Regions from separate parts of the Photobacterium sp. J15 genome, predicted to be linked through region 1. Evidence: riboswitches for the same ligand, from Rfam matches in the RefSeq annotation. Region 1 holds a riboswitch; the other holds the start of a gene.
What was found. Region 1 has a riboswitch for thiamine pyrophosphate ahead of thiB (thiamine ABC transporter substrate binding subunit). Riboswitches for the same ligand answer to the same signal wherever they lie in the genome.
Positions count from the first base shown of each region.

Region 1 (4,215 bases):
CGACAAGGAATACCGTTTTGAAATTGACGAATTCCGCCGCCACTGCCTGCTGAACGGCTTGGATAACATCGGCCTGACCCTGCAGCATGAAGACAAAATCGCCGAGTATGAAAGTAATATCCCGGCTTTTCTTGCCTGACTATTCAGCCACACACCTGAATAGTTGATAAAAGTAAGCAGTAACAAACTCACGCCCCGGTTCATTCTCCGGGGCGCTTTCTTTTCTATCACTTATACCAAACGGAACAATAACCTTTTTTCATCACCTGTTTTCTTCTCCATAATTAATTGCAGAAGAAACAAATGAAAGACATTCGCCCCTGACAGGGTCATCTGGTATACCAAAATGAATAATTTGCTCTGACTAAGGACAGCCCATGCGACTGCTACTTACTTTTATCCTGCTTATCTCCTCTGCCCTGAGCCCGGTACTGGCGGCCCCCAAAGCCGACCTGTGGCCATTCTGGCAAAAAAGCAACGAGACAAACACAGCGATGATTGACCACAGCCGCTGGCAAAAGATGCTGGACACCTATCTGGTGGAGCTGCCCCAACAAACCCTGTTTCGCTATCACGCAGTCTCCGATAACGACAAATGGGAGCTTGACCGCTACATTCGCCAACTTGCGACCATCGATCCCCGTCAGTATTCAAAACCGGAGCAGTTTGCCTATTGGGTCAACCTTTATAATGCCCTGACCGTACGACTGATCATCAATAACTACCCGATCAAATCCATCACCAAACTCGGCGGCTTCTTCAGCTTCGGGCCATGGGATGAGGAGCTAATCACGGTTGCCGAGCAGGCGTTGTCACTCAATGATATAGAGCATCGCATCCTGCGCCCGATCTGGCGTGATGCCCGGATTCACTATGCGGTAAACTGCGCAAGCCTCGGCTGTCCGGACCTGCAACCCGTCGCCTTTACAGCCGACAACACGGAAACACTACTCGAACAGGCCGCCAGCCGTTTCATAAACAGCCCTAAGGGCGTGGAAATCAACGGCAACCGCATTCAGCTGTCATCCATTTATGACTGGTACGGCAATGACTTCGGCTCACAACGCGATCTGCAAAAGCACCTCAACCAGTACCACAAAGGACAACCTCTGCAACTGAATAATGTCAGCTACGACTATAACTGGTCACTCAATGAGGCGAAGTGAGCACAAACTAATTAACCATATAATCTGACAGTTATTTTTCAGCCTGCCCTGTATCGGCACAACCGTCACAGATGCGGATCAATATTCTGCGTACACTCTTGTATTGCGCTGGCAACCAGCGACATAGCGCATTACAATAGCTCTCGTTCTCATTGGGGTGTCCGACCTAAACCGGACTGAGACTGCAACCGCAGAACCCACTGAACCTGAACCAGATCATGCTGGCGTAGGAATTGAGATAATACCGACCACAATCAAGTGTCAGCGTCGCAGCACGATGCCGGACGCCTTTTCTCAACCCTGTGCCGCTCATATTTATCCCCCTTGCGGGAAGCAAGGGTATTTAGGAGCGCATAGTGAACAAACTTCTTCCGACTTTAACCCTGTCGCTGATGGCTGGCTCTGCCATGGCCGCAGAGACCCTGACTGTCTACACCTACAGCTCATTTGCCTCAGACTGGGGACCGGGCCCGGCGATTGAAAAAGCCTTTGAGGCTCAGTGTGGCTGTGACCTGGAATATGTCGCGCTGGAAGACGGCGTATCGATCCTCAACCGCTTGCGCCTTGAAGGTAAAGGTACCAAGGCAGATATCGTGCTGGGGCTGGATAACAATCTGTTGAGTGAAGCGAAGAAAACCGGCCTGCTGGCTGAACATAACGTTGATACCAGTAAAGTCACCCTGCCAAACGGCTGGACGGACACCACATTCGTCCCTTATGACTACGGCTACTTCGCCTTTGTTTATAACTCAGAAAAGCTGGCCAATCCGCCGAAAAGCCTGAGCGAACTGGTTAAGCGTGACGATCTCAGCATCATCTACCAGGATCCGCGTACCTCTACTCCAGGCCAGGGCCTGATGCTGTGGATGAAATCTGTCTATGGTGACAAAGCTGATGCCGCCTGGCAGCAACTGGCGAAAAAAACCGTTACTGTCACCAAAGGTTGGTCCGAAGCCTACAACATGTTCCTGAAGGGCGAATCAGATCTGGTGCTGTCTTACACCACATCTCCGGCTTACCACATCATTGCCGAAAACGAAGGCAAGTATAAAGCCGCTGACTTCAGCGAAGGCCACTATATGCAGGTCGAAGTCGCCGCCAAGCTCAAGAACAGCCAAAATCAAAAGCTGGCCGATAAGTTCCTGTCGTTTATCCTGACGCCGGAATTCCAGTCGGTGATCCCAACTGGCAACTGGATGTATCCTGTCACCGAACAGGCGCTGCCGAAAGGCTTTGAACAGCTGACACTGCCAGCTAAATCACTGGAATTCAGCGCCGAGGAAGTGGCCGCTCAACGTCGTGGATGGATCCGTGAATGGCAACATGCCCTGACCCAATAATGGCTACCGACCTTTGAATACCCGCGTTACCCAAATTCTGCCCGGCATCGTCTCTGCCGGGCTGATTGTCACTCTGGTGCTCTGCGCTATCTCAGCCCTGATCAGCCAGGCCAACGAACTCAACCCGTTCTTCATCTGGCAGGATCCTTACCTGCGCCATGTCGCCGGCTTCAGTTTCTATCAGGCCCTGTTATCCACGATATTGAGTGTGATCCCGGCCATCCCCGCGGCATATGCCCTGTCACGGCGAAACTTTCCCGGACGCAGCCTGTTATTACGTTTGTTTGCCATGACTCTGGTGCTACCTGTGCTGGTTGCGGTATTCGGCCTGCTGGCGATTTATGGTAAGAGCGGCCTGCTGGCTGAACTGTACCAGCATTTCGGAGAATCCCTGCCATTCTCTGTTTATGGTCTCAACGGCATACTGCTGGCGCACGTTTTCCTTAACTTCCCGCTGGCAACCCGACTGTTACTACAGAGCCTTGAAGGGATCCCGTTCGAGCAGCACCAGCTAGCTGCCCACCTTGGGATCAAAGGCTGGCATAAGTTCCGCTTTGTCGCCTGGCCCAGGCTGCGCCAGCAACTGCCCCATGTCATAGGCCTGATCTTCATGCTTTGCTTTACCAGTTTTGCGGTGATCATGTCGCTGGGCGGCGGCCCTAAAGCCACCACGATTGAGCTGGCTATCTATCAGGCCTTGCGCTACGACTTTGACCTGGCCGGCGGTGCCATCCTTGCCCTGTGGCAGATGTTGATTTGCAGCAGTCTGGTGCTGATAACCCAGCGTTTTACCAAACCATTGTCGACCATGAGCGGCTCGGTATCCCGCCAACCGGAGAACTATCTCGACAGCTGGCAGGCAAAATCCTGGGACTGGCTGTGGATCGGCTTTGCTATTCTGCTGGTACTGCCCCCGATCCTGGCGGTTATCAGTGCCGGCCTGAACAGTAAGCTACCGACCCTGCTGGCAGAACCAGCACTGTGGCAGGCCGTAGCAAACTCGCTGAAAATTGCCCTACTTGCCTGTGTCCTGGCGGTCACCGCCGGGGTTGCGATCCTGCTGGCCAGCCGCCAATGGCGAATTGAGAAGAAAACACTACCCGCAGATGGTATTGAGCTGCTCGGCACCATTATTCTGGTCACGCCGGGACTAGTTCTCAGCACCGGGATTTTCCTGCTGCTGCGCCGGTACACCGATGCCTTCGAAGCCGCCTTCTGGGTGGTCGTCGGAGTCAACGCCCTGATGGCGCTGCCCTATGTAATTAAAACCCTCAGTCAGCCAATGCTGCATCTGGCCCAGCAATACAACCCACTGTGCCAGAGCCTGGGCATGCACGGACTGTCACGCCTGCGTCTGGTCGAGTGGCGCGCCCTGCGCAAACCACTGGCTCAGGCGCTGGCAATTGGCTTTGTACTCTCGCTGGGCGATCTGGGAGCGATAGCCCTGTTTGGCAGCAGAGATTTTCAGACCCTGCCGCTTTATCTATTCCAACTGATGGGCAGCTACCAGATGGATGCCGCCGCCGTCGCAGCCTTAATCCTGCTGCTCCTGAGCCTGGGACTTTTTACCCTGGTTGAAAAAATACTGATCCGGACACCATAATGCTGACCCTGAAGCAACTTAGCCACCATTACGCCCAGACAGGCCAGCCTACGCAGGCCGAACGTACGCGATACACCTTTGACCTTGAAGTTGAGAAAGGCGAAAT
Region 1 is NZ_CAWMUI010000001.1:3,401,496-3,405,710, forward strand. Features, by position in the region: gene leuD (3-isopropylmalate dehydratase small subunit) at 1-139, shown strand, start outside; gene AACQ93_RS15165 (DUF547 domain-containing protein) at 378-1,166, shown strand; TPP riboswitch at 1,310-1,416, shown strand; gene thiB (thiamine ABC transporter substrate binding subunit) at 1,559-2,506, shown strand; gene thiP (thiamine/thiamine pyrophosphate ABC transporter permease ThiP) at 2,520-4,109, shown strand; gene thiQ (thiamine ABC transporter ATP-binding protein) at 4,109-4,215, shown strand, end outside.

Region 2 (4,215 bases), 3.3 Mb from region 1:
CCCACCTGATCCCATGCCGAACTCAGTAGTGAAACGTAATAGCGCCGATGGTAGTGTGGGGCCTCCCCATGTGAGAGTAGGACATCGCCAGGCTTCCAATTTAGGTTAGCGTTGTGAACGAACGTTAATCCTGAGTGGAGCGGTAGTTCAGTTGGTTAGAATACCGGCCTGTCACGCCGGGGGTCGCGGGTTCGAGTCCCGTCCGCTCCGCCACTTATTCAGACAAAGTTAAGTCTTAAAAACGACTACAGGGGTGTAGCTCCAATTGGCAGAGCAGCGGATTCCAAATCCGCGTGTTGGGGGTTCGAATCCCTCCACCCCTGCCATCTTTGAAGCCTCAGCAGAAATGCTGAGGCTTTTTTCGTTTATAGCTCCAATTGACAGAGCAGCGGATCCCCCTGATACCAAAAACAGCGCGAGTTAGGGTTCGAATCCCTTCTTCTCTGCCATCTATGAAGCTTCAGATTACGCGTCCCGGTTAAATGCTGGTTTTTGTTTCTGTGACCTTTCCTGCTTTATATCAAGCAAAAGCTATTTTACTGCCTGAAGGCAAAATTTAAGCTTGTTGCTTGCTGTATTTCCCGTTAGCATTCCCTTTTGTTGATGAACAGCCATGTTCATTACGGGTGATGGAGTTCCACCTTTAACCGCTCTACTGAGATGATGACTCCTGCTGTAGTAGGATAGATCCGTCTATGGTAGGGCTAAATCATTTGCCATAACGTCTATCCTGAAGAATTAACTTTGTAATGATAGATAACTGGTATGGCACACCCACTAAGCGCTAACCCCAAAACTTTTGTCCAGATCCTAAGATGGACACTTCTTATAATTCCTGTTGCCGTTATTGTTGGCTCTCTTAACGCCTTTTTCCTTTGGAGCTTAAGCTTCGCTACTGAGACCCGGATTGATAACCCTTGGCTGCTATATCTGTTACCGTTAGCCGGGATTGTGATTGTTTATTGCTACCGGAATCTGGGTAAAAACTCAGAGGGTGGTAATAACCTGATCATGGATGAAATTCATGAGCCGGGAGCTGGTATTCCAACCCGAATGGGGCCGTTGGTATTAATCACAACAGTCATCACTCACTTGTTTGGTGGTTCTGCCGGACGTGAAGGGACGGCCGTGCAAATCGGTGGTGCAACGACGCACTGGCTGGCTCGTTGTTTCAAGCTGAATGAAGCAGACACCCGCCTGATCTTAATTGCCGGTGTTGCAGCCGGATTTGGTGCTGTATTCGGTACTCCATTGACCGGAGCGATTTTTGCGCTTGAGGTGCTGGCTATTGGGCGTCTGCGCTACGACGCGATTATTCCTGCTCTGTTTGCCGCTATCCTCGCTGATGTTGTATGTAGTGCTTGGGGTGCACACCATACCCATTATCGGATCGACTTCCTTGAGACCATTACCTTGTTTGAGCATGCGGTGAAGGTCGATATTCTGATGGTGGCGAAAATTGTTCTGGCTGCCATTGCATTTGGTTTGGCGGGTTACCTGTTCGGTGAGCTTACCCATGCGTTTAAAGATATCTTCAAGGCAACACTTAAAAACCCTTACCTGATTGTGGTTGTCGGAGGTTTGATTGTTATTGGGGCGGTGCACCTGATTGGTAACTATGACTATATAGGCCTTGGTGTGTACTCAAGTCGTGAAGGTGGCGTCAGTATTTTAAGTGCTTTCCATGAAGGTGGTGCAGAGTGGTACAGTTGGTTGCTTAAGTTGCTGTTGACTGCGATTACCTTGGCTGCCGGGTATAAAGGCGGGGAGGTGACACCGCTGTTCTTTGTTGGTGCGACTTTGGGTAACACCATGGCATGGATACTTGGTGCGCCGGTTGATTTATTTGCTGCGCTTGGATTCCTCGCTGTTTTTGCTGCGGCGACTAACACTCCGCTTGCTTGTACCATTATGGGCGTCGAGCTGTTTGGTGCCGACCATATGCTTTATTTTGCGATTGCCTGTTATACCGCTTACTACTTTAGTGGCCATACCGGCATCTATTCTTCTCAGCGAGTGGCTGTACCTAAGTTGTTTGATTTAGACGGAGCACCGACGATTACCCATAAACTGGGTGAATTGCGAGAAACTCATTCATCACTTCTGAAAAATTTAGCGAAAAAGTTCAGTAAATAATTCTTAGGCCGCACAAATGTGCGGCCTTTTTTGTTTGGGCTTAAGTTCAATAATTTATGTGAATTACGCTTGCTGCCTGTAAGGTGCTTACCTATACTCATCACTTAACTTGTCGGAGTGCCATTTGGCTGAGACCGCTTTGCGGGATCCGTAGAACCTGATCGGGCTAATACCTGCGAAGGGAACAAGAGACAATTCATCTGTCTAGCTACACCATCGAAATCGATCGGCCGTAGCCGCAGTATTCAGACGACGCTGTACACCCTAAGTGTATGCCTCTTGTTTATGCACCCATCCGTCAAGCAACTTCCCTCTAATAAGATGAAAGGAAATTGCTATGTCGAATCGCAAACAAGCGAGACTGGAAGCTAAACAATTTATTGATTCACTCACCGTCCAGCCTTACCCGAAATCCCGTAAGGTGTATGTGGAAGGAAGCCGTCCTGATGTTCAGGTGCCGATGCGTGAAATAACGCTGTCGGATAGCCTTGTTGGTGGATCCAAATCAAACCCGATTTATGAGCCCAATGAACCGATACGGGTTTATGACACATCCGGTTATTACACCGATCCTGATTGCGACATTGATATCTATGCCGGCTTGCCTTCTGTCCGGGATGCGTGGATAGCAGAGCGTAATGATACCGAGCTGCTGGACGGGCTGAGTTCTGATTATGCTCTGAGCCGTTTGGTTGATGATACGCTGGATGAGCTGCGTTTTAGTCAACGAGCTTGTATCCGCAGAGCGAAGCCGGGGCATCGGGTTACTCAGCTCCATTATGCCCGCCAAGGGGTGATCACTCCGGAGATGGAGTTTATTGCGATCCGTGAAAACATGGGGCGGGAAAAATATCGAGATTCCACTCTGAATCTGCAACATCCGGGTATTAGCTTTGGCGCAAACCTGCCTGAAGATATTACGCCGGAGTTTGTCCGCCAGGAAGTGGCGGCTGGCCGGGCCATCATCCCTTCGAACATTAACCACCCTGAATCTGAGCCCATGATTATCGGCCGTAACTTTCTGGTTAAGGTCAATGCTAATATCGGTAATTCCGCCGTCAGTTCATCCATTGAAGAAGAAGTTGAAAAATTGGTGTGGTCGACCCGCTGGGGCGGCGATACGGTGATGGATCTGTCCACCGGGCGCAATATTCACGAAACCCGTGAGTGGATAATCCGTAACAGTCCGGTGCCGATTGGTACTGTGCCTATGTACCAGGCGTTGGAGAAAGTGAACGGCATTGCCGAGAACCTTAATTGGGATGTCTTCCGCGATACTTTGCTGGAGCAAGCCGAACAGGGTGTTGATTATTTTACAATTCATGCAGGTGTTCTGCTGCGTTACATCCCGATGACCGCAAAGCGAGTGACAGGAATTGTGTCACGAGGCGGTTCGATTATGGCCAAGTGGTGTCTGGCTCACCACCAGGAAAGCTTCCTTTATACCCATTTCCGAGAGATCTGCGAGATCTGTGCCCAATACGATATTTCCCTTTCCTTAGGAGACGGCCTGCGTCCGGGATCCATTGCTGATGCCAATGATGAAGCGCAGTTCAGTGAACTGCGAACCCTTGGTGAACTGACCAAAATTGCCTGGGAATATGATGTACAGGTGATGATTGAAGGGCCGGGACATGTGCCGATGCATATGATTAGGGAAAACATGGAAGAGCAGCTCAAGCATTGCCATGAAGCACCATTTTATACCTTAGGCCCGCTGACTACGGACATCGCTCCGGGTTATGACCATATTACTTCCGGGATCGGTGCGGCGATGGTTGGCTGGTATGGTTGCGCCATGCTTTGCTATGTCACTCCCAAAGAACATCTTGGATTGCCTAATAAAGAAGACGTAAAAGTGGGTCTGATCACGTACAAGTTGTGTGCCCATGCGGCAGACTTGGCGAAAGGTCATCCGGGAGCGCAAGTGCGTGACAATGCATTGTCGAAAGCGCGCTTTGAGTTTCGCTGGGAAGACCAGTTTAATTTAGGCTTGGATCCGGATACGGCCCGAGCCTATCACGATGAAACTCTACCCCAGGAATCCGGTAAAGTGGCTCATTTCTGCTCAATGTGCGG
Region 2 is NZ_CAWMUI010000001.1:57,430-61,644, forward strand. Features, by position in the region: rRNA gene rrf (5S ribosomal RNA) at 1-93, shown strand, start outside; tRNA gene AACQ93_RS00285 (tRNA-Asp) at 137-213, shown strand; tRNA gene AACQ93_RS00290 (tRNA-Trp) at 250-326, shown strand; fluoride riboswitch at 617-680, shown strand; gene AACQ93_RS00295 (voltage-gated chloride channel family protein) at 766-2,136, shown strand; TPP riboswitch at 2,240-2,337, shown strand; gene thiC (phosphomethylpyrimidine synthase ThiC) at 2,474-4,215, shown strand, end outside.
Region 2: linked by a shared signal. The riboswitch ahead of thiC (phosphomethylpyrimidine synthase ThiC) and the one ahead of thiB (thiamine ABC transporter substrate binding subunit) in region 1 are both predicted to bind thiamine pyrophosphate.